4 regions of the Psychromonas sp. MME2 genome follow, and region 1 is predicted to be linked to each of the others. Evidence: predicted binding sites of a transcription regulator. Region 1 holds the regulator's gene; each other region holds the start of a gene.

Region 1 (8,031 bases):
GCGTAATTGCTATGCTGCCTCTGCCAATCGAACTTATATACGTATTTATCATAAGTTCACCTTTTTTATATCAACAGCAAAATCATCACTCTTGAAATGAAAAGGCACGGGTCCTTCACTTCTACCATGAATAAATTGTTGCAATAATGGATTATCCTTTTGTTCAAGTACAGAATGCGTTGGTCCCTGCGCTATGATTCTTTGCCCTGCCAGAACATAAACCTCATCGGCAATAGACAAGACTTCATGCACATCATGGGAAACAATTATCGATGTTAATCCCAACGATTGATTCAATTGCTTAACTAAGTTTAGCAATACATTCATAGAAATAGGATCTTGCCCTGTAAAGGGCTCATCGTACATAATCATTTCCGGATCTAAGGCGATAGCTCGTGCTAAAGCAACACGACGAGCCATTCCACCAGAGAGCTCTATTGGTTTTAAATCTCTTGCGCCACGTAAACCAACGGCCTCTAATTTCATCAACACTAAGATAGTGAGTAGCGACTCATCGAGCTTACAATGTTCTCGCAGTGGAAATGCAACATTTTCAAATACAGACATTTCATTAAACAATGCACCACTTTGAAATAACATGCCCATCTTTTTTCTTGCTTCGTACAAAGAGTTATCAGAACAGTTATGAATTTCCTTGCCATTAAAAATTATTTCACCGCTATCTAACGCAAGTTGGCCACCAATAAGTTTTAATAGCGTCGTTTTACCGATACCACTTGGCCCTAAAATAGCTGTTATTTTTCCACGTTTAAATTCAAAATTTAAATTATCAAACAATAATCTATCATTTCGAGAGAAACAGAGGTTTTTAATAACAAGATGATTTGAATGTTTCATGTACAACCGTTATCTTTATGGATAGAAAGGTACAGTGTAAGGTTATGAGCATTTTTATACAATTATTTAATAGCCTGAACATAAATTATCATAGCACTGGTATGACCTATTTATGTAATAATGGTATATTGTTGAAAAACAAATAACAATTACACGTTAACACTTTATTTTTCTGACAATAACCGTAACAATGTAGCATCACCACATAACGAATTAAAATTAATGAGATTACTATATTCATTTTATATAGTATCCAGTTATCGATCTAAATATCGGGAAAATCATGGTCACAACACCCTATGGAAAAATTAGCCAATTAAACTATCGCAAAGCAGAAAAAATAAAAATGCTTATCTGCGATGTCGATGGTGTGTTTTCAGATGGCCGAATTTATTTAGGTAACCAAGGTGAAGAGTTAAAAGCATTCCATACCAAAGACGGCTTCGGTATAAAAGCGATATTAAAAGCTGGTATAGATGTAGCGGTGATAACTGGACGACAATCTAAAATTGTCTCTGACAGAATGCAAGCACTTGGCGTACCTTATATATTTCAAGGGCAAGAAGACAAGATAAGTGCCTATCAATCACTATTAATAAAACAAAAATTAACAGCACAAGAAGTTGCCTATATTGGTGATGATGTTGTCGATTTACCCGTCATGCAAGCATGTGGGCTAGGTATTGCAGTAAACGATGCCCATCCTTTAGTGCTGCAACATGCTGATTTAATTACTTATACAAAAGGTGGTTTTGGAGCTGTACGAGAGGTATGTGACCTATTACTACAATGCAATAATCAGTTGCATACAACACAAGGCAAAAGTGAATAAATGAATAAGCGGCAAAGCATTCCATTTATCATATTATTAGTGGCATTTTTAACGTGGCTATACTTGAAACCACAAAAAGAGCTACCGGAAACATCAAAACACCAACCTAGCTATATAGCCTATAATGTCACTAATACTCATTTTGATATTGCGGGACGAAGCGATTATAAATTATATGCAGATAAAGTAATTAATTTTAATGCAACCAATAAAACCCTTTTTGAAAATCCAAGGGTTATTATATACGCTAGAAAAACAGACGACAATGTCCCCTCCATTTGGCAACTAAGCAGTAAAAAAGGGGTGCTTTACAATCAAGACACACTAACGTTAAATGATGATGTATGGCTAAAAAATCTGAGCTTGGATCAATTAGTGCAAACGATGCACACACAAGAGCTAACGATACTATTAGATAAAAAAGAAGTGACCAGCGATCTTTTTGTTAATTGGACTGGGCCGCAAATGAAGCAACAAGGCGTCGGACTATGGGGGTCATTAGAGTCTGAAGAATTTGTTGTCAAAGATAAAATTGAAACGGTATATCTCAATGAAAAAAATTAAATTTAGCATAGCAATCAGCACGTTAATCATCACATTTTCCTGCTTTTCCATTGAGTCTGATTATGAACAGCCGATCCATGTTAGCTCCGTCAGTCAACATGCAAAAATGAAGGAAAATACGGTTGTATTTATTGACAATGTGATATTAACTCAGGGAACGATCAAAATTACCGCAGACAAACTAACGGTCATTCGTGGTGAAAAAGCAAACCAAGAAATAATGATAGCAGAAGGCAATTTAGCGACATTTTATCAAACACAAGATGATGGCAAACCCTTTGATGCCCAAGCCAACACCATTCGCTATGATCTAGCAGAAAGCACCATCACGCTACAGGACAATGCTCAAGTAAAACAACTAGATAGTGAAGTTAATGGTGAAAAAATCGTGTACTCCATCAATAATGAAGAGTTAACGGTGAGCACGGGTCAAGCTGCAACTGATCGTGTTAACACGGTATTTTTACCCGCACAATTTGAAAATAAAAACACATCGACCTCGGACGACAAAACCATAGAAAAAGAAGAATAGATAGAATGGCAGAATTAATTGCACAAGGTTTAGTGAAAAGCTACAAAGGTCGCACGGTAGTTAATGGTGTTAGCTTAACCGTGAAAACAGGTGAAATTGTCGGTTTACTTGGCCCTAACGGCGCGGGTAAAACAACCTCTTTTTACATGGTGGTGGGTTTAGTAAAACAAGATGAAGGTAAAATAACCATTGATGATGAAGATATTTCTCATCATCCCATGCATATTCGAGCACAAAAAGGGATCGGTTACCTCCCTCAGGAGGCCTCTATATTTCGTCGTTTAACGGTAAGCGAAAATATCATGGGCATTTTACAAATTCGTAAAGAGTTAACGGCAGCACAGCGCGAAGATAAGCTAGAGACCCTATTACAAGAGTTTCATATCACCCACATTCGCCACAGCAAAGGGATGAGCTTATCCGGTGGTGAGCGTCGCAGGGTAGAGATAGCCCGAGCGCTTGCTACAGAGCCAAAATTCATATTACTAGATGAACCCTTTGCCGGTGTGGATCCCATTTCAGTTATCGACATAAAAAATATTATTCAGCAGTTGCGTGACCGCGGTTTGGGCGTATTAATTACCGACCATAACGTTCGAGAAACCTTAGATGTCTGCCAACACTCGTACATTGTTAGTCATGGTGAAATTATTGCAGTTGGCACACAGCAAGAAATATTAGAGAATGACCATGTAAAACAGGTCTACTTGGGTGAAGAGTTTAGACTTTAATTAATCACCTTATTTGCGTAAGAGGAAGAGATACTTTGATAAAACAGGGTTTACAATTGAAAATGGGTCAGCAGCTTGCTATGACCCCTCAATTACAACAAGCTATTAAATTATTACAACTCTCTACACTTGATTTACAGCAAGAAATTCAAAATGTGCTGGATGAAAATCCGCTACTTCAACAAGACGATGAAAGTGGTATTGCAGAGGTAAGTAGCGAACAAAAAGATAGTAGCGACATGGACACATCGGAGGCGTTAACTCAACAGGAGTTCTCCGATGATTTGCCTATTGAAAATAGCTGGGAAGAGTCATTCACTGCACCACCAACAACGTCAGTCTCCTCTGGCACAGTCAATTATGAAGGTGAAGATACTGTCTATCAAGGCGAATCTTCAGATACATTACAAGACCACTTAATCTGGCAGATGCAGTTGACGCCATTTACAGATACAGACCAGCTCATTGCTACCGCAATTATCGATTCCATTGATGAATCCGGCTATTTAACCACTAGCTGCAGAGATATCTTAGAAAGTTTAAATGATGAACTAACGGATCTAGAGTTAGATGAAGTGGAAGCGGTACTAAAACGTATCCAACATTTTGATCCGCTTGGTGTGGCAGCTCGGTCCACACAAGAGTGTTTGCAAATACAACTAAAACATCTGTCAGAACAAACACAATGGCGCAGCGAAGCATTAATGATTCTTGATTTGCATATGGATTTACTGGCTAATCGAGATTACCGAACATTAGCAAGAAAAACTAAACTAAAAGAGAGTGAATTAGGTGAAGTAATGCGCCTTATTCAGAGTCTAGAGCCTCGTCCTGGCAATCAACTCGAAGAGAGTAAAGCACAATATATCGTACCCGATGTTTACGTTAAAAAAATTGCAGGGCAGTGGCGTGTTTCTTTAAACCCTGATTGCAATCCACACTTATCGATTAATCAGCAATATGCCGATTTATGTAAATCTAATATCAGTAAAACAGATTCACAATTTATTAAAGGTCACTTACAAGAAGCTAAATGGTTCATTAAAAGCTTAGAGAGTCGAAATGAGACACTGCTAAAGGTTTCCAATTGTATCGTCCAACAACAGCAAGCTTTTTTCGAGTATGGTGATGAAGCAATGAAACCGATGGTGTTAAATGATGTAGCACTAGAGGTTGAAATGCATGAATCAACGATTTCTCGGGTGACTACGCAGAAGTTTATGCACACCCCTAGAGGGATTTATGAGCTCAAATTTTTCTTTTCTAGCCATGTCGCCACTGAAAGTGGTGGAGAGTGTTCATCGACAGCCATTCGCGCATTAATCAAGAAGCTAGTAACAGCAGAATCACCAAATAAACCTTTAAGTGATAATAAAATAACTCAGTTACTCGAAGAGCAAGGTATTAAAGTCGCACGTAGAACCATTGCAAAATATAGAGAATCATTAGGTATACCGCCATCAAATCAGCGTAAACAGTTGCTATAGACTTGATTAAGATTAAAAAATGACTATTTGTTAATAGTCATTCAAGAAGAACCTGCTAGAATTGCGCGCTAATTTTATGGATCGTAAACAGAATATATAATATGAAAATATCGACTTTATTAACTCAAGACTCCGTTTTCAGCAAGGTAAACTGTACAAGTAAAAAAGGCGCACTAGAAAAAATTAGCCATATCGCGGCTGAAAAACTAGGCATTGACGCACAAACGTTATTTAACGATTTAATTGCGCGTGAAAAAATAGGGTCAACGGGGGTCGGAAGCGGCATTGCAATCCCACATGTAAAAATTGATACATCGTTGCCCGCTACAGCCGTTTTTTTACAATGTGATACAGCCATTGATTACGATGCTTACGATGGTAATAATGTCGACCTTTTATTTGCTATTTTTGTTCCTGAAGATAAATGCCAAGAGTACCTAGTTGCACTCTCTGAAATTAGCAAAAAATTATTAGATAAACCATTTCTGCGTCAATTGAGAACGGCAGATTCAGACGAAGCCTTGTTTAAATTACTACAATCAGAGTAGTTAACATAGGACAGAGTCAATAACTAGTTGGGATTAGCATGAAATTAATAATTATTAGTGGACGCTCAGGCTCAGGAAAAACGATCGCGTTACATGTACTTGAAGATTTAGGTTATAACTGCATCGATGGTGTCCCATACCAACTCCTTGAACAATTACTTGATAGCGTTGATCCCAGCAATAATAAAGTTGCGATCAGCTTAGATATTCGCAACTTGCCTCACGACATAGCCGCTATAGAAACGTTGCTTGCTGCATTACAGAATAAAATTGAAGTAGAAATAATTTATCTCGATGCCATGACCAGCGCTTTAATCCGCCGTTATAGTGAAACAAGGCGCCTGCATCCATTATCTAAACGCAAATTATCCTTATCGCAAGCGCTAGACCTAGAACAAGAGCTACTACTTCCCATAAAGAATATAGCCTCATTAACGATTGATACCACAACGTTATCGATTCACAATCTCAACGAACATCTAAAACTTCACTTACAAGGTTCAACTAAAAGTAACTTATTGATTATTTTCCAATCTTTTGGCTTTAAATATAAGGTCCCGGAAGATGCTGATTATATGTTTGATGTACGCTTTTTACCCAACCCTCATTGGATACCAGAACTGCAAGAACACACTGGCCTTGAAAAGCCAGTTAAAGATTACCTGCGTAGCCAGCCTATGGTCGAGCAGACCATCAATCAAATAGAAAATCTATTCCACTCTTGGTTACCCTACCTTGAAACGAATAACCGAAATTACGTCACGATTGCGATTGGTTGTACTGGAGGGAAACACCGTTCGTCTATGTCACTGAGCAAATAGCGGCACGTTTTAAACCTCACTACCAAGTGCAAATTGAACATAAATGTTTAAAAGGCAATAAATAAATGGCTATCATTAATCAAACAATTACAATACAGAATAAACTTGGCCTGCATACACGAGCAACCATAAAATTGGTTGAATTAGTAAACTCTTTTGATGCCACCATCACCATTAAGCATCAAGGAAAACAGGCCGATGCTGATAGTGTGTTGGGATTGTTGGTGTTAGAAACCTGTTATGGTCAAGAGATAGAGATTATTGCCCAAGGTAATCAAGCAGAGCAAGCAATGAGTGCAGTTACAAAGTTAATAGAAGATAAATTTTTCGAAGAAGAATAAAGGAGTTAGGCAATGCTGGAAAATACAGATGTACAAAATGCTCAGCAACGCCTTCAAGAAGTTAATCAAGCAGTAGAAAGTGGCATGTTTGTCCGTGCACGCAGCATCCTTGATAAAATGGCTGCCTGTGACATCGCTTTACTACTGGAGTCCTCCCCTCCTTCCCACCGTAAAGTGCTTTGGAATTTAACCGACCATGACCAACATGGTGAAATTTTAGAAGAATTAAATGAAGATGCTAAAGATGGCATTATCAATTTAATGGGTGCCGCTAATCTTGTAGCCGCCACAGAAGGGATGGATACCGATGATCTCGCCTACATACTAAGGGGCATTCCAGATAGCCTCTATCAAGCCGTCTTACAGAAGATGGACAAGCAAGATAGACACCGTGTAGAACAAGCATTGGCTTACCCTGAGGATACCGCTGGTTCGTTAATGAACACCGACACGATCACGCTAAGAGCGGATGTCTCTATTGATGTTGTTTTACGTTATTTACGCCTCAAAGGGGAATTACCAGAAGCAACCGACACCTTATATGTGGTCAATGAAGACGACCAATTAATTGGTGATGTACCACTATCGACTCTACTTACCGTTGATCCAAGTCTGTCTGTTGAACAGGTAATGAATGATCAAACCGAAGCGTTATCGGTAGAACTCGATGAAGGTGAAATAGCTAAATTATTCGAACGTCATGACTGGATATCCGCGCCTGTTATCGATGCCAACAAACACCTTCTTGGTCGAATCACTATCGATGATGTTGTTGATATTATTCGTGAAAATGCCGAACACTCGATGATGGGTATGGCTGGTATGGACGATGATGAAGATACATTTGCCGCGATAATTCCCAGTGCTAAACGACGTACTGTTTGGTTATCGGTTAATCTAATGGCCGCCTTTGTTGCCGCTTCCGTATCTAATATGTTTGAAGCGACCTTAGAACAAATGGCCACTCTTGCCGTCTTAATGACGATTGTCCCTAGCATGGGGGGGATCGCGGGTAATCAAACATTAGCATTGGTTATCCGTGGTATTGCCGTTGGCCATATAAGTGACAATAACACGCGCTGGCTAATTGGCAAAGAAGCCGCTATCGGATTGCTTAATGGTATTGTTTGGGCAATTTTAGTCGCTTCTGCCGTCGCTATTTGGAAAGATGATATACGTGTTGCCTTTATCATTGCTGGCGCAATGTTCATTAATCTCTCTGTAGCCGGTATCGCTGGCGTGACGATCCCTCTATTAATGCATAAATATAAAATTGATCCGGCATTAGCAGGCGGAATGGCATTAACAACCGTTACC
Region 2 (8,031 bases), on a different contig from region 1:
GTAACGGCGTTAGAGCAGGATGGTTTAACCGTGGGACGTTTAACGGGTGTTGAAATCGGTAGTGATGGTTTAGTAAAAGCGACCTACAGTAACGGTACTTCTCAACCTCTCTCACGTGTCGCTATTGTCCGTTTTCGTAATGAACAAGGTTTGACACAAACGGGATCGAATTGGATCGCTTCACAAAATTCAGGTGATCCAATTGCTGGAGAGGCCGCTTCTGGCTCCTTTGGTGCGATTAATTCGGCAGCTTTAGAGCAATCAAACGTCAATTTAACGACAGAGCTGGTTGATTTGATCACTGCACAGCGTAATTTCCAAGCCAATTCGCGTGCATTAGAAATAAATAATACCTTACAACAGACAATCCTGCAGATCAGATAATTTATTTACTGCAACTTACCCCCAGAAGCGCACCTTTTTAGGTGCGTTTTTTTTGTTTGCTTACCTGCTTCTTATATATTGGCATATATGTTGCTTTAATTAGTTGTAAATCTCTATTAAAAAATCGCACTGCCCGTGCTTGTTTAAGGAATTAAAATGGATAACTTTCTTTATATCTCAATGTCAGGTGCCAAAGAGAGTATGAATGCTTTGGCAATCCATGGTAATAATTTAGCAAATGCCAATAAAACCGCTTTTAAAGCGAGTTTTGAACAGGCTCGCAGTATGCAAGCTTATGGTCAAGGCTTGCCTACGCGGGTGTTTTCAATTACCGAAGAGCCAGGGCAAAATTTTGACAAGGGGACGTTGCAAATGACCGGACGTGAGCTTGATGTTGCCATTCAAGGGGATGGCTGGCTTGTGGTTGAATCGCAGCAAGGTGGGCAAGCGATGACGCGTGATGGAGGTCTAAATCTTGATCCAACGGGTTATTTAATTGATTCTAAGGGTAATCAAGTTGTTGATATACAGGGCGGACCCATTTTCATTCCGCTCCCTGTAGAAAAATTTAGTATCCGCAGTGATGGTATGGTTGAAATTCTTCCATCTGGCGCACCCGCTGAAGCGATGGAAGAAATCGCGCAGATTAAATTAGCGAATCCAAATAATGCAGATATTGTACGTGGCAAAGATGGTCTATTTAGACGGATAGACGGTGCTGAACCAATTGAAAGTAATCAAGTGCAGCTGATAAGTGGTTCACTTGAAGCATCTAATGTGAATCTCGCGAGTGAATTAACCAGTTTAATTAACTTGCAACGGCAGTTTGAGATGCAAATTAAAATGATGAAAAAAGCGGAAGAGATGGACAAAGCGTCTGAATCTCTACTACGTGTTGTTTAACTTAGCCTACGGCGCAGTGTAAACAATCACTATTAAAGTATTTAAGGAGAAAAATTATGCATCCCGCTTTATGGATAAGTAAAACTGGATTAGATTCCCAACAGACGAATGTGGCTACTATTTCTAATAATTTGGCGAATGCCAGCACTGTCGGTTTTAAAAAGAGTCGCGCCATATTTGAAGACTTACTCTATCAAAATATTAATCAGCCAGGCGCCAGCGCTTCTGAGAACAGTAAGCTACCTTCTGGATTAATGATTGGGGCGGGTTCTAAAGTCGTTGCAGTACAAAAGAATTTTTCACAGGGTAATGTGCTCACAACCAATAACTCTTTAGACATTATGATAGACGGTAGCGGTTTTTTCGAAATAGAGATGCCAGATGGTAGCTCTAGTTATACACGTAATGGTCAATTTCAGCTTAACGAAGATGGCATTATTGTTACCCCTGGTGCGGGCTACCCACTTTTACCTCAGGTACAAATTCCGGCTAATGCACTCTCTATTAGTGTTGGTGCTCAGGGTGAGGTCTCGGTACGTATTCCTGGGCAAGCAGAGAATCAAGTGGTGGGGCAGTTGAATGTTAATGATTTTATTAACCCTTCTGGCCTTGAGCCGATTGGTGAAAATTTATATACGGAAACCGGAGCCAGTGGCGCGCCACTTCAAGGAGTGCCCGGTAATGATGGTATGGGTTTTTTACGTCAAGGGATGTTAGAAACCTCTAATGTTAATGTGACCGAAGAGTTAGTTAATTTGATTGAGAGTCAACGTGTTTATGAGATGAATTCTAAGGTAATTTCAGCAGTTGATGAAATGCTATCCTACGTCAGTCAACAGCTATAATGGAGGATATGATGCGTAAATTGATAATATGTTTAAACTTAATGGTACTGGCTGGCTGTACTTCGTTACCGAATCAAGCCTCGAAAGATGATCCTGAGTTTGTTCCTGTTGAGCCGATTGAAGCTGATTATAACGTCGCTGCAACGGGATCTCTGTTTCAAGATAGCTATGCTAATAATCTCTATTCAGATATTAAAGCACATCGAATAGGTGACATTATCACCGTCTATTTAGAAGAGGCAACCACGGCAAAGAAAAAAGCAGGGAGCAGCCTAGAGAAGAAAAATGGGTATGATTTAACGGTCGCAGAATCTGACCTGCCTCATTTTGGAAAAGTTTCTGGAGCAAGTATTGGTCTCTCAGGAAAAAGTAAATTCGAAGGTGATGCAGATGCCGACCAAAGCAATAGCTTAAAGGGGAGTATTACCGTCAATGTGACGCGAGTTTTGAGTAATGGTAACCTTGAGATCCGCGGCGAAAAATGGTTGATGCTCAATAATGGAGAAGAGTTTGTTCGTATCAAAGGGGTTATTCGCTCTGAGGATGTTCGTTCAGATAATTCAGTGTCATCGATGCGAGTTGCTAATGCACGTATTCAGTATGGTGGTACGGGCGATTTTGCTAATACTCAACAACAGGGCTGGTTAACTGCATTTTTCAATGGCCCATACTGGCCAATTTAATGTACTTAGCAAGTAAGGGTAAGATATGAAACTATTAACAAAATTATTATTTACTAGCCTGTTGATTGCATCAGTCGGCAATAGTTATGCAGCGCGTATTAAAGATTTAACCAGTGTGCAAGGCGTTCGTAGTAATCAGTTGGTTGGTTATGGTTTAGTGGTTGGTTTACCGGGGACTGGTGAAAAAAGCAGTAAATTTACTGAGCAATCCTTTGCGACAATGCTGCGTAATTTTGGTATTAATATTCCTGAGGGTGAAAGCTTAAAAATCAAAAATGTTGCCCCAGTGGCAATCACGGCGGAATTAAAGCCTTTTACTAAAGCGGGTCAGAAAATTGACGTTACTGTCTCAGCGATTGGGGAAGCAAAAAGTTTACGTGGTGGGGAATTGTTACAAACCTTTTTAAAAGGGGTTGATGGTAATGTGTATGCGCTTGCCCAGGGGAGTCTTGTGGTTGGTGGTCTTGGTGCTGAAGGTGCCGATGGTTCAAAAGTGGTGATTAACACGCCAACAGTAGGGCGGATCTCTAATGGGGCTATTGTTGAACGTGAGATAAAATCCTCTTTTTCACAGGGTGATAGTATTACCTTAAATTTACATCAATCGGATTTTACCACGGCAAAACGAATGGCCGATGTTATTAATAATCTGGTTGGTCAGAACACGGCAACCTTATTGGATGCGACTTCAGTTAGAGTACTTGCACCGAGAGATCAATCTCAGCGAGTTTCTTATCTTTCTACATTAGAAAATTTAGAAGTTGAGCCTGCTCGTGCTAAGGCAAAGATCATTGTTAATTCACGGACTGGCACCATTGTTATTGGCCAAGATGTTAAATTATTACCTGCGGCTATCACGCACGGTGGAGTGAGTGTTACCGTGAGTGAAAATAAAGAGGTGTCGCAGCCAAATCCCTTTGCGGGAGGGAGAACGGAAACGACAGATAATAGTACAATTAATATCACGCAAGAAAACAGCCGTATGTTTAAATTTGATTCAGGCGTCAGTCTTAATGATTTAGTGCGAGCTGTAAATGAAGTTGGTTTAGCACCGGGTGATTTAATGGCGATTTTAGAGGCATTAAAACAAGCTGGTGCATTACAGGGCGAGTTAATTATTATTTAATCAGTTAGCAAGAACCATTGTTAACTTGCTAAAAAGGGGAAGCAGTTAGTCGCTTTCCCTTTTTGCTTTTTATAAGCTCATTGCCGCAATCCAACCAAATATAATGAGTGGTAAATTATAGTGAATAAAAGTTGGTACAACACTGTCCCATATATGGTCGTGATTATTATCAGCATTTAACCCTGAAGTTGGCCCAAGCGTTGAGTCAGAGGCGGGTGAACGGGCATCTCCGAGTGCAGCTGCTGTGCCGACAAGGGCAATAATGGCCATTGGCGAAAAACCAAAGGCGATGGCTAAGGGAACATAAATAGTTGCAATAATTGGAATCGTGGAAAAAGACGAGCCAATTCCCATGGTGACTAATAAGCCAATAATAAGCATTAGTAACGCGGCTAATGGTTTGTTGTCGCCGATGCTTGTTGATAGCATTTGCACTAATGTTTCGACTCCTCCAGAGGCTTTCATCACCGCTGCAAAACCTGCTGCAGTGATCATAATAAAGCCTATCATTGCCATCATATGAACTCCTTTAGTAAATACATCTTGCGTCTCTTTCCACGCAATAACGCCACCTAAGGTAAACACCATAAAGCCAGCTAAAGAGCCGATGATCATTGAGCCAGACATTAATTGAATCGCTAATGTTGTGATAATAGCGACAGCGGCAACGATCAGATGACTTTTTTGTAACTGTTTTTTTTCCGCTTTTATGGGGGTATTCGTTGGCGTGTAGTCACGAGGTTTACGGTAACTGAAAAATACCGCAATCAATAATCCAGTCAGCATGCCTAATGCGGGAAGTATCATCGCATAGGGGAACTTGGTCTGCGGTTACCTGTAGACCATTATCATATAAGTTTTTTAATAGAATATTATGCAAAAAAATGCCACCAAAACCGACTGGTAGAACCATATAGGGAGTCACTAACCCAAAAGTCAGTATACAGGCAATTAAGCGACGATCTAAACGCAATTTATTAAACACTTCTAGTAGTGGCGGAATCAAAATTGGGATAAAGGCAATATGTACAGGAATGATATTTTGCGAAGAGATAGAGATCAATAAAATGACACTGAGTAGTATGTACTTAATGACATAGGTTAGATGATCAGGGTGCTGCCGTGAATACGCTTAATAATCGTTTGCGAAAGTAAATCAGTGATGCCTGATTTCGATATTGCCACGGCAAATGCACCGAGCATGGCATAGCTGAGGGCAATGGTTGCGCCACTGCCAAGTCCACCTTCAAAAACAGCAACGGTGTCTGTCAATGACATACCCGCACTTAACCCCCCTATCATGGCACTTAATGAGAGGGCGATGACCACATTTACCCTCATTAAAGAGAGGGCAAGCATGACTGAGACAGACAATAAAACAGGGTTAATCATAGTGAGTCCAAGGTTATTTTAAAAAAGTGAAGTTTACGCGACTATTACATGTGCTAAAAGTGAATAAACAGAGATATTTTAATAACGACAGGTTTGTATTTTTGGCACTTTTTTTGCTTTGTTTAGTTAAATGAAAATTAACGGGGCTGACAATGGCTAATCAAGCAGTGACGCAAGCGAGTAATTACTTTGATTTACAAGGGTTAGATCAGTTGCGTCAAAAAGCACAAGGTAATAGTAAAGAGTCGATTCGTGAAGTTGCTAATCAATTTGAATCGATGTTTGCCACTATGCTTATAAAATCAATGCGTGAAGCTAATGAAGCCTTTGAAACAGATAGTCCTTTTAATAATAAACAAACTAAATTCTATACAGACATGCAAGATAAACAACTCGCCCTTGATATCAGTCGTCACGGTTCACTCGGCCTTGCAGATGCCTTGGTGAGACAGCTTGATCCGAATTCCATTGTTACGCCAAAATCACTGCCAATAGAGCAGTTAAACATGCCTAATAGTCAACTTGATAAAATGCATTCATTAGAAAAAGAGGCGTTGATTAAGGAATTTAATAAACCAGATCAATCTCGTTTTGCTACGCAATTTGTTAAGTCGCCAGCGACATCAGCTAATATTTCAACAGATTCGGCTAATAACGCTCCTGAGTTTAGCGGCAAAACATCCTTTATTAATACCCTAATGCCATACGCCAAAAAAGTGGCACAGGCATTAGGTGTTTCTCCTGCTGTTTTAATTGCACAATCTGCATTGGAAACGGGCTGGGGGAAAAAAATAATTAATAAAGATGCCAATCAAAGTAGTTTTAACCTTTTTAATATTAAAGCAAATAAAAGCTGGCAGGGCGATAAAGTCAGTAAAGATAGCTTAGAAGTTGAAGATGGTATTGGTATTAAGCGTCGTTCGGACTTTCGTGCCTACGAAAATATTGCCGCTAGCTTTGCTGATTACCAAGATTTTATCGTCAACAATAAACGTTATAAAGGGGCGCTAAAAGAAGGCGCTAATAGTGAACATTATATTGAATCGTTGCAGCAAGCAGGGTACGCAACTGATCCTCAATATGCTGAAAAAATAAAACAAATCATGCGCAATGAAGAGTTCCAACAGATTATTGCAGGAGACGATTTTAATGGCTGATTTATTTCAAATTGGTTTATCGGGCATCTATTCATCACAAGCGAGTCTTGCGACGACTGGTCATAATATTGCTAATGTGAACACGCCTGGATATTCTCGGCAATCAGTGGAAGTCGCGACGGCTGGTGCGGATCGTTATGGGGAGTATTTCCTTGGTCGCGGTTCGATTGTTAACGGTATTGAACGTGCCTATGATAAATTTGCCTTTAACGAAAATGTTATCAATACATCACAATTTGGCTATGCGAAAGAGGTTTATGCCCAGTCAAGTCAGATGGATATGTTACTTTCCACTGAAGGCACATCGGTTACAAAACCGGTATTAGCGACATTTGAGTCGATTAATAATGTTGCTGATCACCCTAACATGCTTGAGTCTCGACAAGTATTTCTTGAATCAGCGACTAATATGATAAACCAATATAACCGTCTCTATGAAAATATTGATATCCAATATAATAGTATTAATACTGATATTAGTAATACAGCTAAAGCAATTACCACCATTGCGGATAATTTGGCGAATATTAATAAACAAATCTCAGCTGTCTTAGGGAGTGGCGGCAGTAATAATGCTAATGACTTAATGGATCAACGCGATCAAGCCATTACCGCATTAAGTGAATACGTAAATGTTTCAGTGGTGCCTGCTGATAACGGTATGATTAATGTGTACATGGGCAGCGGGCAGGGATTGGTGATGGGGGCTGAGTCACTTAATATCGTTTCTATCAATGGTAATCCAGATCCCTCTGTAAAGAGCTTGCTATTAATATCAATGGTAGCCTTGTGAGAATGGATGGCGAAAGGTTAGGCGGCAAGGTAGCGGCAATGTTTACCACGCGTCGCGATGTGGTTGAACGTGCTTTTAATCAGTTAGGACAAAATATTATTGGTTTAACCCACTCAATTAATGAGCAGCAAAAGCAAGGGCAGACTCTCGACGGTGCGATTGGTGATAATCTGTTTAATGATATTAATTCCATCGAAACGATGCAAAAACGTGTCTTATCCCATAATGATGGGTTGGGCAGTGCGCAATTAAGTTTACGTGTTGATGATCTTAGCCAATTGAGTGCCGATGAATATGGGTTAGTGGTCAATAGCTATGATACGACAACGCCTCCTGGTACGATTGAATTTACAGTCACCAATGCATCAACGGGCGAGTCACAAATATTAACCGTTGACCTAAGTTCGACAGAGCGTATTGATATTCCCAATAGCGGCTTAAGCTTAGGGATTGATGCTATTATTGCCACTGATCCCCAACCAGGCAAAACATTTACCCTTAGACCAACCCGTTTAGCAGCAATGGAGGCGAGTTTAGTCGAAACGAACCCTGCTAAAGTTGCAGCTGCCGATGCACAGATAAAAGCCAATGCGGGTGAGACCGAACAGTGCGGAGATGCCACAATGCGTGTTTCTGCATTGAATAACAGCGCAGATCCGCTTTATATGGATGCCGATAACCCATTACAGATTAGTATTACCAGTAATATTGCGGGGGTGATAACCTATGAAATTGTCGATAAAAATGG
Region 3 (8,031 bases), on a different contig from region 1:
ACTTAAACAGGTGTTGCCAATCACTGATGAAGAGTTCATTGCTGACGGTTATTCAATTGACCCTTTACAGGAGCATGACAATGGTTTGTCAGGCTTATTACACAAATACCAAAGCCGTGTATTACTTATTTTAAAATCGGGTTGTGCGGTTAATTGTCGTTACTGTTTTAGACGACACTTTCCCTATCAAGACAATAATATTAATAAGCAGCAGCTACAGGAAATTATTACCTACATAAAAGCGCACCCAGAAGTTAATGAAGTCATTTTAAGCGGTGGCGATCCCTTAATGAGTAAAGATGAATTTTTACAACATGTCATTACGCAACTTGAACAGTTACCACAATTACGTCGCTTACGAATTCATACCCGTTTACCAGTTGTTATTCCTAACCGAATCACTGCCTCGCTTATAAGCATGTTACAGAATACAAGGTTAAAGGTGATCATGGTATTACACATTAACCATGCCAATGAGATAGATAATGCGTTAAAAATAGCACTGCTTAAACTCCATCAAGCTGGTATTCAACTATTAAATCAAAGTGTGCTATTAAAAGGGGTTAATGATAATGGCCAAGCTTTGATTGCGCTCAGTGAGAAACTCAATGAAGCCAACATCCTCCCTTACTACCTCTTTTTATTAGATAAAGTACAGGGTGCTAGCCATTTTGATATAGAAGAAAAAAGTGCACAACATTTAATGAAAGAGATGAGTATCGCCTTGCCAGGTTATTTAGTACCTAGACTAAGTCGAGAAATTGCAGGTCAGCCAAGTAAAACGGTTATTGATTCGCTATAATGAAATCATTTCCGAGTAAATAACCATCAATAGGATCAAAAATGTCTAAAAAACGCGTACTTGAGCAGTTAAAAGAGAATATAAAAATAATTTATCACAAAGCCGTTGATGCCGATAAACAACTTGAATTGCTGCGCAAGCAAGATAAAGCCGCTTTTGCACAAATTTTTAGTGCGGATAGTGATTTTAAAAATCATTCCACCACCTTTCTCCCCTATGTCGAGGAGTTAGCGGCAAATCTACAGGAGATTCAAACAGATAATGAAGACCATTTTAAAACACTGCTCCCTGCAATTGTGGTCAAAATTGAGTTACTTTTTAAAACTCTCAATGCATTTAAAGAGAATCTAAAAGCTTAATCGCTCGTTCCCATTTTAAACGAATCCCGTTACTGCAAGTAACGGGTCAACAAACCACCGTCAATATAGCTACTACTCGGCTTTTTCCTCAACCTGCTCTGCATCATCGGGGCCTTTAAGAAAATCCTCTAATCCCTTTTGAATAATCTCGTAAGTTTTGTCAATATTATCGGCAATTTCTCCTTCTAATACTTTTAACCCCCCTAGGACATCCCGGGCTTCAGAAAAACCTTGATCTATCCCCCCCAATAAGCTCAACAAAAGAACGTTTCGCTTCCTGCTCATCCATTTCAGGATGCTGCCCTTGGTAAGCCGAGAAAAACTGCGTACTAAACGAAAGGATACGCTCCGCGGTCGCTTCGGGACTAAAATCAATGTCAGATTTTTGATAGGTATCTTCAACCGTATTCTCGACCCCCATATTTTTCAATACGTCGTTAATACCCTGCAAAGCCGCTTTTAAAACTAAGGTATTGGGTCTATTGGCGATAGTCTCATTAAATTGCAAAGATGATTGCAAAATAGCGGCATTGAGCTGTTTTTTATTAATCGCAATTGCAGATGGATCTATTTTTTGCGCTTTATCAGACTTAGCATTCTCTGATACATGTTTATCGAGGGAAGCGTGATCTTTATTACCATTTTCTTTCGCCAGGGTACTTACCGCTTGGCCGAAAGAAGCATTAGAATTGATTGAAGAAACCATAACACGCCCTCTTTATAACGATTGAATAATAAGTAATGCCCAACAAAATAGAGCACTTCGATGATAAATTAATACAATACCTATTTTGTTTATATATCGACCAAATTAAGCAAAACTTTAATCTGCATCTTTATATTTTATACCATACAAAAAAATAACGGCATTAATCTTCGTTTGCCAAACAACCTATTCTCTGTTACTAATCCTAATAACAACTATTAATGGCAATTTTTACAACTACAATATCGTTATTGAGCGAATAAATGGAGCAACCATTGGACAAGGATAGTCAGCTAGATAGTCAGCTAGTTTCCACACTTTCTCCTAAAAAAGGAGTTGAAACGACCATTAACAGTAGCGATGGCATTGATATGATAAGCCATGGTAGCGAATTTACAATCAATATCATGACACCTGTTGGCATGAAATTGATGAGTAAAACTAAATTTATAGGTTATCACTCTAACAACCTCATACTACTTGAAGTTCCCAATATTTCTGAAGACAAAAAAAATGCTTTTTTTCAAGAAGGATTTTTGATGAATGTCCGTGCAATTTCTCAAAAAGGCGAAGGGGGAATCATTCAATTTCGCAGCCAAATAATGCATATACTCAGTGGTGTTATTCCAATGATAATTATCTCTAACTTCAGGGGTAATGAAACTTCGTCAATTAAGAAAAGAGCCGAGATATGAGGTGAGTTTAACGGGGTATGCAACAGTTAACGGGAAAAAAGTGGAAACCGAAATACGCGATCTATCTAAGGGTGGCTGTCGTTTTATTATTTCAGCCTTAGCCAAAAACATCGAGATTGGTGAAGAAGTCACGATTGATATTTTTACTGATCCGAAGAAAAAACAAAATCAGCTATCGCTCAGTGGTCGTCTATGTAATTTACAGAGCTCGCTTCACTACTCCAAATACGGTTTAAGATTCGACCTAGCAGGCCAAGATCACGTGAAAATATTACTTAGTAATATGAAGTTTAATGGCACTAAATTCGTATTGAAAAGTGAAATTGCACCGTAAATTACAGCCCTGATAAGCAATCAACTATAAAGTCAGGGCTATAACTATAGCCATCTGCGTTGTTATAAAATCTCTATGTAGAATAACTACACTTAAATTTGATGCCTCACATCTCGGCACCCTTTTTCTGTTGATTTTGCATCTTGAAGTAGCATGGGTATAATACCAATTCCAATAAATAGCTGATCTATTTTACTGGTTAAAACAACTTACTGCTGCGTTGTAATTTTCGCAAAGGGAATAACCATTTACGTCAAATTACGCCTTGAATTAAGCTGTTTTTCCTACGCAAAATTTAGATCACATACTTACCGGAGTTGGTATAAGTGATACTTTCATTGTATCAATATTATAACTTATCGAGTTTTGATTCTATCTCAGCTATTTTGCTTGCGACAACCGCCTGTAAATGTTTTAAATCGTTTAATATTTGTTGTTTCAACTCTTTTTCACTTTTTACCTGTACCGTTAATGTATCAAGCTCTTGAGTAATGTAACGTAGTGAACTATTTATTTCATATACATTACGAAAACCACGCCCCCCATGATCTGCGCTTATTTTTTTGTGCTGCCTAGGAAATTTAAATTTAACGCTACGAGAGAAAAATTGATGTGCTCCTTTATCTTTTTTAAAATAGATCTTTAAAATATCGTTATCACCTTCCTGACGAATACTATAACGCTCAATTTCATCAACATTTGTTATGCCAATACTTTGTAAATTTTGATACATAATAGATCCTTATCATGGATTCCAGTCAAGCCAGTTCAGCTTAGCAATAACATAAGCTTAGCCTATGTTATTAGGAAATAAGTTATGCCGATAAAAATAGTAAGCGGACAGTTCAAATAATTTACAATTAAAAACGTTTAAAAATCATATTCAATTTTATTAACATACCAGCAAGCACGACCGGCGGGTGTTATAACTATCGCCTCATCATCAACTTCACATTTTAATAGTGCACGAGCCATCGGGCTATCAACTGAAATATAATCTTTACGCTGCTGCAACTCCCCACGCTGATAAATTTCATCTGGCCCTACAATCTTAAAGCGCTTCTGTTCACCATTTTCATTCTCGATTTCAACCCATGCACCAAAAAACACTTTACCTTGTTGCGCTAACTGTGGCGTAATCACTTGCAATTGTTCAAGGCGCTTAGTTAAAAAACGAATACGCGAATCTATCTGCCTTAAAATTCGTTTATTTTCCTTATAATCTGCATTTTCAGATCTATCTCCTAAGCTAGCAGCCCAGGTGACCTTCTGTGTAATTTCAGGACGGTATTCTTTCCATAAATAATCCAATTCACTCTGTAACTTTTTAAACCCTTCAGGGGTGATCAAATTAGTTCTCAAAATCGCTTTCCATCTCATTAACAATGTTATTTTAAGTCAGTCAATGATAACGGGTATGTGCTGGTGTAGTAAATTATTAAGAATATAAATGTGCACTTCCACGAGGAATAAAATGGCAGCGAATATATCTGGATAATAGAGGAGAGGATATGTGTCACTTGATTGGTATTACATTAAATAAGCATGTTACTACTAGCTACTGGTAGTCACCTCCCTTACCCTACACTTTTAAAAGTGTTAAATAGTAATATCAATATGCCCATCAGGCTTAACATCTTGTGACTCTTGCTGATTATCGCTGGCCGGTTGTATTTTTTTTACTTTAATCGAGTGAAGAGAATGGGTGCTTTCTTCAGCCATTTCGGGAGAAAAATTATTTTTACGGTTAGATGCTTGATACTCTTTCACTTTATGAATAACAAGTTTCGCATCATTAGAAGGCTTAAACACATAAGCACGGTTTATAAAATCGACGATTAAATGCTGACTCATATTACCTCCTTATATTATTAATACGCTTAGTTAGTGTATCGGCACGTGTAAGATATTCTTAACTATTTAATAAATATTATTATACCAATCCGCATAATATTATGATCATAGTTTGTTGAGGAAAAATGAGGAATAGCAAGGCGCATGATTGAGTATGTGATCTAAATTTTGCGCAGGAAAAATGTCTTAATTTGAGGCGTAAGTTGACGTAAATGGTTACTCCCTTTACGAAACTTACAACAAAAAAGTAAGTTATTTTAACCAGCAAAATAGCTCGTCTACTTATGCGGATTAGTATTACTTCAGTAACGCAGAAAAGCAAAAAATGATGAACTTAAAAAACTCAAGTTCATCATTTCAAATTATAAAAATGAAATTTTTATTTGGCAGAACGTTTGCGACGGCTAAAGCCCAAACCAGCCAAACCTAACCCCAAAATAGCCAATGTAGCAGGCTCTGGAACAGTCACATTCTTCACAGTAAGTTGACTATTAAAACCATTATCAAGAACATTTTGCACGCCAAAGGTAAGTGCGCCAGTGAAAGCAGAGTCAAACTGATAAGTCATCCAACCTGAATTTCCATAATCACCCACACTACTCACCGAAGCCAATGTTGTTTTTACCCCATCTAAACCAAAATAACCATAATCATCATAAGGAAGATAATCATTTGCTTTAAAATACCACTCAAATGATAACGCATCGGTAACGTCAACAGACATCCAAGAGGTTGCATTCAACAACGCATTATTACTAGATATTGACGTGACCCCTGAAGTAGTCGCTGTCGTCAAATCAATAAGCGTGGCCTGTGCTGTGTTCGCCATTAGCGCTGTAGAAATTACAACAGCAGTAGAAAGCATTTTAATATTTTTTAACATAGTATTTCCCTATTACTATTAACCACAAAAGGTATTTTTAATAAAGCACAATTTATGCCAACCACAAATAACCAACCAAAAACAAACACTTACAAAACAACCAATTTATATATAACTCACAACTGTAAAAAAAACTGACAGGAAAATTCGAATATTGTGACCATAACTTGTTGAAGAAAAATGAAGTAAAGCAAGGCGTATGATCGAGTAATAGCTGTCCATTGCAATTAAATGTAATGCAGCTATTACTTATCAATTAGATTAACTTTTAATTTGATTAACGAGACTTTTTCTTTCTTGAAAAAGCAACGCCAGCTAAGCCAAGACCAAGCACTAACAATGTAGAAGGCTCTGGAACAGGGACGCTTTCATTGACAACAATATTATCATATCCAACGCGGTTACGGTAACCTAGCGCATCAAATACGACATAACTTAGCGCTTGAAAAGCCTGTGATAGGTTTAACGTAGTAAATGAGAATTGGTTATAATCAGCAACGGTAAACAATGAGTTTGCGATAAGATTCCCACCGGCATCAAAACCATTCACAGATAACTCTGACGCAATATTTCCACCATTTAAGTAACCACTGGTAAAATCAAAGCTATTCAAATCAAAAAGTACCCCATCTGTTTGTTCCATTTTAACAGAGGATAAACTCCCACCATTAACCCAGTCCATTAAATGAACGCTACCATTATCAACGCTTTCGCTATCAAGATTCCTTGCCGTTCCAAGAGATCCCTGACCTGTAACATCGGTAAAGGTAAAACCATTAGAAACGATAGCTGTTTGCCAATAGTTATAATCTGAATTGCTATTAAAATCGATTACCCCCGCATTTGCACTCCCTGCTGCGAAAAGCATTGTCACTAATATTACTGTTTTTTTCATTTCCGTTCCTTGGATTAAGTTTGACATACACCAAGCGCATAGCAAAAATCACACCAACAAAATAAGTAATTGTTTTGAAATGAATTTTTATAAAAACAAAAATAACAATGTAAAAATTACTGACACTTAGCCTAATTAGGTGATGAGTACAAATTAGGCATAGAGGAGCACAATCGAAAATATCGATACATTGATGACTGGCTCATCCCTACCAACAAGCACCTTTCTATTAAAGATTAATTTGTACGGTAGGTCTGATTTACACTTTAACAAAAGAGTTGCGCTAACCATAACAATTAAGATGGATAATCAATAGCGCAACCTCTTGATGTACTACAAGCCGCGAAGCTGGATCCTTCTTAAAAATTCAGTCATAACACGATCGTAAACTAAATCACCTAAAAATAGATCCTCGACACCATGGTCGATACTCGGATTATCATTGACTTCGATGACGTAAGCTTTAGCGTCGATCTCTTTTAAATCGACACCATACAAACCAGCACCGATTAAATTAGAAGCTTTAACCGCTGCATCCACTATATTTTGTGGCACCATTTTTAAATCTACACAATCAAAATCCCCACTGCTAACGCGACCACTTTGATGATGTTGGTAAATCTGCCAATGACCACGACTCATAAAGTAACGGCAAGCAAAAATGGGTTGGCGGTTTAACACACCAATACGCCAATCATAGTCGGTAGGCATAAAGGCTTGCGCCAAAATAAGGGCACTATGCAAGAATATTTTTTCAGCTTGTTCGATTAAGGTCTGTCGATCCTTAACTTTCACAACCCCGAGTGAAAATGCACCATCGGGTACTTTAAGCACCACAGGTAATCCGATACTATCAATAACATTATCAACCCAGTTTTGATCAGAAGCTTTAAATATCAAGCTCTTTGGCACGGGTACATTATGCTTATTCAATAACTCAGTTAAAAACACCTTATTCGTACACTTCATAATAGATTCGGGATCATCCATGACCACTAACCCCAGTTTTTCCGCCGTTTTAGCAAAACGGTAGGTAAAATTACTGATATTAGTGGTGGAACGGATAAACAACCCATCAAACTCACCTAAACGACCGAGATCATGAGCACCTATTTGTACTAAGTCCATACCGATACGGTTAGCCGCTTTGGTAAATAGCTTTAAAGCACCTTTATCCGATGGCGGCATTTTTTCATTTTCATCCACCAACATCGCTATTTCATAACGATAACGTTTAGAGGGTTTAGGTAAACGCCAGACCTTTTGTGAAAACACCTCAAGGTATTTAGCAAATAAATCTTGTTCTGAATCGGTTAAATCCTGAAACGCAGCAGGTTCAATCAGATCCACTTGCCATTTATCAGAAATTTTTAACAAACGAACTTGTAAAATTGGCACTGAAAAACGTTCAAATATTTTACGAGCAAGGCGTTCCAGCAATGGATTGTCACAAAATCCAAAATAAAGCTTCATTGATATTTCATGAACTTCATCGGAAAGTTT
Region 4 (8,031 bases), on a different contig from region 1:
TTATGTGGGACAAGGTGGAGGCACGGTAGATAGCTATAATTCTAGCCTTGGTCCATACGATCCCAATGCACATAATGATAAAGGTAATGTCTCCACTATTAATAGTGGCGCGGATATCGAACTATCCGGTAGTGGTAGCATTTATGGTAATTTAACATCAAACGGGAGTATTTCCACAGGGACGTCAAGTGGTAGCTCTATCTCAGGGGCTGCCACCGCGGCTAATAATATACAATTTAAAGGGATTACTTCTACCTCTAATATTCATGCTGGTGGCAACTTAGATTTTAAGGGGTTAATTGCCACGGGGCAAGAGATCACCGTTGGTGGCGATTTATACGGTGATAATGGTAAGGATATTAGCAGCTCCGTAATATATGGTGGAGAAAACCATAGTAATTTAAAAACGGCAATACATAGTGACCAGATTTTGCCACCTGAAATTGATTTTGGAGAATGTGATCCGCTTGATATTGTCACGGAAATGACAGCCATGAAGGGGCAAGTTCCATCGGGTTCAACCAATAGTTACAGCGCAACAATGATTGGCAGTAATTTGCAATTCAATGGCGCAGAGGTCTCTTCCGATGGTACGCCTATTGCGGGTGTCGCGCCTGTCACCCTTGATGTGTTTGGTGAACCCACCGAGGTGTACATCTTTGATGAGTTTACACCGATAGGGCAGGATATCACTATCACGGGGGATATAACCCTATTGATAACCGGGGATATATTGACTAAAAACAGTAACTTTGTCTTTGCTGACGACACGAGCTCATTGACGATATTGACCGATGGTTCGGTAAATCTTGATTCATTGACGGATCTTTTTGCTGATGAAACGGTTAACTCTGAGGGGGAGGCTCCACTCACCATATATTCATCATATGAAAGCAGTAATGATTCGGATATGGCTGTGACAGTGGGAAGTAATGCTGATATGTACGCCAGAATTTATGCTCCGAATGGTAATTTAGATTTAGGCGGCGGTGGTGATATTATGGGGGCCGTGCGAGGCAAAGAGGTTAATGTTTCTGCTGGTACAGGTATTCATTATGATGAAATGCTATCGGATATGATTGATATCCCCGATGAGGAGCCGACGGCAGCGTCATTTACTTCTGTGCACTATTTTTATCCGTAGCCAGACCCTTTTTCATGTAAAAAAGCCCCTGAACAATTGTTGTTTTAGGGGCTATTTATTTTAATTTATAGCATTATACCAATCGGAATAAATAGCTGATCTATTTTACGGGTTAAAATAACTTACTTTTTTGTTGTAAGTTTCGCAAAGGGAGCAACCATTTTCGTCAACTTACGCCTCAAATTAAGCCATTTTTCCTGCGCAAAATTTAGATCACATACTTAACCCAATTGCTATTACAATGGGATATCTATTATTTAATTTTTGCTAAATCATTAATTTGTATATTACCTAACGGGTAATTATCAATGGTGCGAAGGATCGCACTACTATCATGAACTTCAATAACTTGCATCGGATCTTGGTATTGAGTTTCTGCATTGCGCTCGATGCCAAATTGATCTTTATAATTACTGCTATAGAAAAGAGTGAGTGTCTCGCCTTCTTTGAGACCATTGCGTTTACCTAGGTTAATTTGCACGCTGTTATTTTTTACTGAAATCACTCTGGCGATCGGGAGCATGCATTGCAATTGTTTATTGATATCTTCATTAACATTAGCGAGCAGGTTAATAATTGCTTGCCCATACTCCCTTTGCCAAAACAGTTTACTCTGTAAATCAGCACTTTCATGCATACCATATTCCCATTTAGCTTCGGTGCGATATTGCTTGCTCATGACAAGGGTCCCCTGTAGAGCATCATAGAGATAAACGGTCATATAAAAATTTCGTAGTGGGTCAACAAGCCAATAGTTAATCGAATTTTTGCTGTCAAAATCAACGGATAGATCATTGATCTCGGCGTAAAAAATATATTGGCTATCGGTTTGTGTTGCCATCGTTGATAGAGTATTAGAGATATTTTGCAGGCTATAATGTTGCCCTAATCGGACCGGAATATCGATTAATTCTCTAACATCTAACTGTTGAGGTGATAATTTTAAGCGGTTAAATAACGTTTGCGTTATTTGCTTATTAATGGTGTGTATCTGGCCGTCAACGGCATGATTGGGATTGTTTAATTTAAAACGTGTAATGGCGATCGATTTTGGATACTGGGCTCCTTGGCAACTATTATGTGAGAGTTCAATATCGACACTGATAGTGACCATTAATTTATCTTCTTTTACATTTTCATCGATGATGGTTAGTGAATTAATTTCGCCTTTACTGTTAAATACCAATTTATTTTCAACTAACACCCCATTGTTGACTTGCTGCAGAATGGATATTGGCCCCCCAGAATAAATTAATGCATTTTTTAGCGCCTCTTTGATCGCCACATCTCGGGCGCTATCGATATCCTGCTTAATAATAAAAGCTTCTCCGGATGACGTAAATAGCTTTGCATTGACACTGCAGCAGCATAAAGCCAAAGTGAAAAGTATATATTTTAACATAGAGAACCTTTAACTTAAAAAATAAACCTGTCATTATATTAAGCAATTTTCGAACCAATATTTTAAATAAATTTGGATGATAAAGTTTACTAAAGCTTTTTGCCCTGTTGCCGATACCTTCTATGAAAGTTAAATCTGTCCAAGGTAGGTAAGAATGAATAATTTATTGGTACTGGCAGGGGCTGCCTTGTTATTACAGGGATGTGCGTCAACAGCTCCCGAGCAAACAAGCGCGGCACGTAATATAGAAACGACTGCCGTTGTAAATACTCGCAGCGTTAGCAAAGATGATCATCTCTATTATTATATTGCTCGTTCTTCAGCGAATAGTGATGCTGCTTTAGGGGAGGTTAATGCGAGTATAGTGAATAATAATAGCAACTCGGATATAACTTCCTTTGTTGGTGAGCGATCTTTTGTTCTTTCTGAAGTCGTCAGCGATATGGCAGAGCAACTTATTATTAATCTCCCTTCGACATCTCGTCATCAGGCAATCGCCTTGACATCTATTGTTGATCTACATAACCATCAAACCACCAACTGGCTAGGGCAAACTATCTCAGAGCAGTTTATCCATGAATTGCATATTCGTCATATTCCCATTGTTGACTTTAAAATAACTGGCAATATTCAGTTAACCCCTGAGGGTGAATTTGCGTTAACACGCGATTGGAAAAGGTTGAATAAAGACATAGATGTTAACAGAATTTTGACAGGTACAATGTCTCGTAATGAAGAAGGGGTGATGCTAAACATTCGCATTGTTAACGCTAACAATAATTTGGTTGAATCGACTAGTAGTGCTTTTCTCCCTAATAATATGTTTGTTGGTGGGAATTATGATTATCAAGAAAAAAATATATCTCACGTAATAGTACATTAAGTGATAAAAGTTTGAAATTAGTACAGATTGTAAAATGAAACTAGGATTATGCTTTTAAGTGGCTCGATTTTTGCTTTGTATGATTAACTCTGCAAGAAACACAAAGTAAGGAATATTATTATGTCACATGGGATTAATCGTTTCATCTCTTCGCTCTTAATGGTTGTCGCTATCTTGTTGTTAAGTGCCTGTGCGAAAACCAATGGTCAGCAACAGAATATGCTGTTTAGTAGTAATGATCAGCCATACATTATGACTTCTATCGGTTATGCTCCAATTGCCGCGCAGCAAGGTGAATCCTTTGATCTGCAAATGTTGAATGCAATTAAGGCTTCTAAATTAGAGGCTTATAAAGAGTTGGCGGAACAAATCTATGGTGTGTTATTGAGTTCGGAAAATGCAGTCAATGGCTCACGTTTGCTTAACGATTTGATTCAAGCGCAAGTGAACGGTTTGGTCAGAGGGGCGAAGGTGCTAAAAAGTTATCATGAAGGGGATCTCTATATTACAGAACTTGCATTGGATATGCGTAGCGTCTCATTATTAAAGGAGTCAGGTATTAGCTATAGTAAGCAAGAGCCTGCCGTTAATGTTGAACAGCAAGTGTTTTATTAGTTTGCGTGTTGTTGGCTAGGTCGTGTGGTATAGAGGTAAATAAATATTGCTCGTTGTTTATGCCTTAATATCTTGACCTAACAGAGATGCACTTGTCAGGGAGCCCTTGTTATTATAAGTGACGCTGTTTTTGCCCGTTTCTTGTTTTAAAATCTGCATTAAATGTTTATTGCTTTTCATGCTCAATGTGACTAGTTGGCCATTAATGTCGTTACTTTTTTTGCATGAGCGAAGCTGTTTATCGATTTCTTGTTTTAACTGTTGTAACTTTTCATTTTCCGCTAGGGCTTTTTGTAAGCCGTTTTTTATCAAGCTGTCATCGATTGAGGCGATCTGTTGCAAGGCATTTTGTTTGTCAGACAAAATTTCTTTTAATGAAGAAAAATTTTTTTCTTTGAGACAGGTAGTTTCCGCCTCGAGGATTGATTGTAAGGTATTAATTAGGGTCAGTTGTTGCTGTAATTGCTCTGCTAGCATTTAAATATCTTCCACTATCGATTATTAGCTAAATGCTTTACTAAAGTCACCTTCAAATTTACTTAATTTTTCAGCCAAGCGTTCGGTATTGATTTTGTAATCACCATTCAAAATTGCAGCTTTAAGAGATTCAATTCGTTGTTTATTCACTTGAGGCTCCGAAGATGATTGTTTTTCTAGTTTATTTAAATTCAACGCTTGTGAAGTTAACTGCACGGAATCTTTGCTACTCGCACTTGTTGTTTGGGATTGTTCACCTAAAGATTGTTGTTTTTGTGCCTTATTTTGCTCAACAATGATGTTTTTTTGTACGCCTGATCGATTTATATTTATACTCATGATCCTATCCTTAAAGTACTACATATTTAACTTATCGGCCGTATTTATAATTTCTTGAGTACTAAATTACAAAAAATTAGAAAGACACTTGAACTTCCTTTAGCCCTGATACTGTCCCAACAACTATTCGTTGTGTGCGTGAATTTTTAACTCTTACAGTGCCTCCAATATTAGCATCATTTAAAGCAATACCTGAAGTTTTTATTAGTAGCCCTTTGTTATTTGCTTTGATCACTACCTTGTCATCTTTGCAAACAAAACAGACGTCTCTTTCGGTGATTATTTTTTCGTTAGATAGATTACGTTTTAATCGCGTGCCGATAAGTACGCTTAATTCATCGAAACTACCATTTTTGGCTTGATATTTAGTCACATAGCTTAATTTTATATTATCGGCTGTTAATCTATTGCCCTTGATCAGTGACGTGCTTGTCATTACTCTCGGTATTAATATCTTAACCTGTGCTCTGACATAGGTTGTCCATGGCTTTGGATCTGTACAGGTGATTTTTACCGCTGTATTTTTTTTCAAGGTGTCACCGATAACCTCCCCAATCAATTCACTTGCACAGGGGATAAAGTTGTGACGATTATCAATTGGGGAAATGTTAATTTGCAATTTCTGTTTGGTGTTTGTATCGTATGAAGTATCATATTTGGATGAAATAATGGATTCTGCAAAATTTTCTATCTTTTTTCTGTAATTGCTCTCAGCGAAACTATACGAACAGTTTATAATAAGCAAGATGAGGAAAAAACGTATCAAAATATTCACCTTATTCGTTGATTATTTATTTATTGCTTAATTAAGAAACTTAGTTTAATGGATTTCCCTTCATTATAAAACTACTTGTTTTTGCTAAGCACTATAACAAAAAGGATTTAAACATGGCCGGCATTTTAGACTCTGTGAATCAGAGAACACAATTGGTGGGGCAAAATCGTCTTGAGTTGCTTTTATTTAAATTGGGTGGAATTCAACGTTATGGGATTAACGTATTCAAGGTAAAAGAAGTTTTACAGTGCCCACCTTTGACAATGCTTCCTAAATTACATCCTTCCATTCGTGGTGTCGCTCATATACGAGGACAAACTATTTCTGTTATTGATCTGAATTTGGCGACAGGTGGACGCGCTATCGATAACGTTGAAGAGCGCTTTATTATCATCACAGAGTATAATCGTTCAATTCAGGGGTTTTTAGTGGGCTCGGTCGAGCGCATTATAAATATTAACTGGGAAAATGTGTTGCCGCCTCCTAATGGTGTTGGCCGTTCAAATTATTTAACCGCAGTTACGGATATAGAAGGAACATTAATTGAGATTTTAGATGTTGAAAAAGTGTTAGATGAAATTGCGCCCGTTAATGCTGAAGTTAATGCGGATATTATTGCACAGGGTATATCTGAAAAAGCGATGAATAAACGCATTTTAGTCGCTGACGACTCGACCGTTGCGCGTAAACAGATTCAAAAAGCGATATCAACACTTGGTTTTGAATGTGATTTAGTTAAAGATGGTAAAGAGGCGCTGGATTTGCTCAAGGAAGTATCCAAAACACAACCTGTTACGGACCGTTACGCTTTAATGATTTCTGATGTAGAAATGCCAGAAATGGATGGCTACACATTAACCGCTGCGGTTAAAAAAGATCCTGATTTATGTGGATTACATATTATTCTGCATACTTCATTAAGTGGTGTTTTCAATCAATCAATGGTTGAGAAAGTTGGGGCCGATGATTTTATTGCTAAATTTAATCCCGATGAATTAGCTTTAGCAGTGCAACGTTTCTACTAACTTAGATAAATAATATTAATAAGTGAGATACTATTTGTGAGATCCCTTTCTGACGATATTTATAAGCAGTTTTCTAATTTTCTTGAGCAACAATGTGGTATCGTTCTCGGGGAAAATAAGCAATACCTTGTAAAAAGTCGATTAATCCCTTTGATGGCTCAATTTTCAATTCAATCACTGACTGAATTAATCAATCAATCAATGAGTTATAAGAATAGATCATTGAGAACCGCCGTTATTGATGCAATGACGACTAATGAAACATTGTGGTTTCGTGATAAGTATCCTTTTGAGTTGTTGCCACAAAAAATATTCCCAGAAATACTAGCCAATAAAAAGAGTATTAAAATTTGGTCTGCAGCGAGTTCATCGGGGCAAGAAGCTTATTCGATAGCAATGACCGCCATTGAGTATCAAAAAGCGAAGTCTATATTAGGCATGAATGTGCAAATAATTGGCACGGATATCTCTAATACAATGCTGCAACAGTGTAACAGCGGTGTTTATGACACATTAGCACTTTCACGTGGTTTATCTCCAGAGCGTAAAAAACAGTTTTTTGAACCGCTTAAAGATGGCTCGGCTAAAATGCAAGTTAAAGCAGATGTCAAAAAATTGACCAGCTTTAGAAATTTTAATTTGCTTGATAGCTATGCACTGCTAGGTAAGTTTGATGTCATTTTTTGCCGTAATGTCCTTATCTATTTTTCAGCAGATGTTAAATCTAAGATATTAAATCAGTTTGCTAATGCTTTAAATCCAGGTGGATATTTAATTCTGGGGGCTTCTGAATCAATAACGGGCTTAACGCCTCGTTTCGATATGATACGTTGTAATCCCGGCATCATTTATAAACTTAAATAATTAAAATTGCCTCTTTCATTATGAAGAGGCAATTTTTGCCACTTTGCTCGCGACGACAGCCGCAAATGAATCGTTTATTAACCGACTCACTTTACTTCCCCCTACTGTAAGTTTTGTTTATTCATCTTGTATGGCGATGTTGCCATACCAACTCATAAAATAATTGAAAAAAATCCCATTTAATAATTTTTGGCCTACTATTTGCATTTGTTCGTAGAGAGGAGAAATTTATGGCGATTAACTTTGACAAAGCACTCGGTATTCATCAACACACGTTAGGTGTGCGTGCCCAACGTTCTGAAATATTGGCGAGTAACCTAGCGAATGCAGATACCCCTGGATATAAAGCGCGTGATATTAACTTTAAAGATGCATTGGCTAATGCGACATCACGTACTGGTGTTTCATTAACTCGTACCAATGATAGTCATAAATTTGCTCAAAGTTACTCCATGGCTCAGGCTGGTGAAATGTATCGAATCGGCAATCAACCCGATACGGGTGACG

Evidence for each region. Region 1 encodes sigma-54, which starts transcription at its own class of promoters, with help from an activator protein. Its sites were predicted from a motif close to GTTGGCACGNNNNTNGNNT; they were not measured.
Region 2: flgJ (flagellar assembly peptidoglycan hydrolase FlgJ) is a predicted target of sigma-54. The motif match lies at 5,434-5,452, and genes of this name have one in related genera.
Region 3: AB1A03_RS04320 (PEP-CTERM sorting domain-containing protein) is a predicted target of sigma-54. The motif match lies at 5,677-5,695, and genes of this name have one in related genera.
Region 4: AB1A03_RS06820 (flagellar assembly protein T N-terminal domain-containing protein) is a predicted target of sigma-54. The motif match lies at 2,587-2,605, and genes of this name have one in related genera.

What each region holds. Positions count from the first base shown of each region.
Region 1 covers NZ_JBEWXI010000012.1:199,654-207,684, reverse strand. The annotation lists gene mlaE (lipid asymmetry maintenance ABC transporter permease subunit MlaE) at 1-52, opposite strand, end outside; gene AB1A03_RS11245 (ATP-binding cassette domain-containing protein) at 49-858, opposite strand; gene kdsC (3-deoxy-manno-octulosonate-8-phosphatase KdsC) at 1,142-1,690, shown strand; gene lptC (LPS export ABC transporter periplasmic protein LptC) at 1,691-2,254, shown strand; gene lptA (lipopolysaccharide transport periplasmic protein LptA) at 2,241-2,786, shown strand; gene lptB (LPS export ABC transporter ATP-binding protein) at 2,792-3,517, shown strand; gene AB1A03_RS11220 (RNA polymerase factor sigma-54) at 3,556-5,004, shown strand; gene ptsN (PTS IIA-like nitrogen regulatory protein PtsN) at 5,106-5,552, shown strand; partial or broken gene rapZ (RNase adapter RapZ) at 5,591-6,438, shown strand; gene AB1A03_RS11205 (HPr family phosphocarrier protein) at 6,439-6,714, shown strand; gene mgtE (magnesium transporter) at 6,727-8,031, shown strand, end outside.
Region 2 covers NZ_JBEWXI010000006.1:196,968-204,998, forward strand. The annotation lists gene flgE (flagellar hook protein FlgE) at 1-384, shown strand, start outside; gene AB1A03_RS06880 (flagellar basal body rod protein FlgF) at 541-1,287, shown strand; gene flgG (flagellar basal-body rod protein FlgG) at 1,344-2,132, shown strand; gene flgH (flagellar basal body L-ring protein FlgH) at 2,144-2,815, shown strand; gene AB1A03_RS06895 (flagellar basal body P-ring protein FlgI) at 2,841-3,941, shown strand; partial or broken gene AB1A03_RS06900 (Na+/H+ antiporter family protein) at 4,011-5,330, opposite strand; gene flgJ (flagellar assembly peptidoglycan hydrolase FlgJ) at 5,486-6,490, shown strand; gene flgK (flagellar hook-associated protein FlgK) at 6,483-7,283, shown strand; partial or broken gene AB1A03_RS06915 (FlgK family flagellar hook-associated protein) at 7,286-8,031, shown strand, end outside.
Region 3 covers NZ_JBEWXI010000002.1:868,159-876,189, reverse strand. The annotation lists gene epmB (EF-P beta-lysylation protein EpmB) at 1-802, shown strand, start outside; gene AB1A03_RS04355 (hypothetical protein) at 844-1,161, shown strand; partial or broken gene AB1A03_RS17320 (DUF5610 domain-containing protein) at 1,234-1,582, opposite strand; gene AB1A03_RS04345 (flagellar brake protein) at 2,143-2,562, shown strand; gene AB1A03_RS04340 (PilZ domain-containing protein) at 2,525-2,896, shown strand; gene AB1A03_RS04335 (DUF3461 family protein) at 3,246-3,629, opposite strand; gene greB (transcription elongation factor GreB) at 3,767-4,258, opposite strand; gene AB1A03_RS04325 (hypothetical protein) at 4,496-4,750, opposite strand; gene AB1A03_RS04320 (PEP-CTERM sorting domain-containing protein) at 5,130-5,633, opposite strand; gene AB1A03_RS04315 (PEP-CTERM sorting domain-containing protein) at 5,911-6,528, opposite strand; gene AB1A03_RS04310 (RimK family ATP-grasp domain-containing protein) at 6,862-8,031, opposite strand, start outside.
Region 4 covers NZ_JBEWXI010000006.1:186,636-194,666, forward strand. The annotation lists gene AB1A03_RS06815 (DUF7305 domain-containing protein) at 1-1,144, shown strand, start outside; gene AB1A03_RS06820 (flagellar assembly protein T N-terminal domain-containing protein) at 1,398-2,546, opposite strand; gene AB1A03_RS06825 (FlgO family outer membrane protein) at 2,701-3,429, shown strand; gene AB1A03_RS06830 (LPP20 family lipoprotein) at 3,550-4,044, shown strand; gene AB1A03_RS06835 (flagella synthesis protein FlgN) at 4,102-4,521, opposite strand; gene flgM (flagellar biosynthesis anti-sigma factor FlgM) at 4,546-4,860, opposite strand; gene flgA (flagellar basal body P-ring formation chaperone FlgA) at 4,937-5,392, opposite strand; gene AB1A03_RS06850 (chemotaxis protein) at 5,749-6,660, shown strand; gene AB1A03_RS06855 (CheR family methyltransferase) at 6,697-7,524, shown strand; gene flgB (flagellar basal body rod protein FlgB) at 7,755-8,031, shown strand, end outside.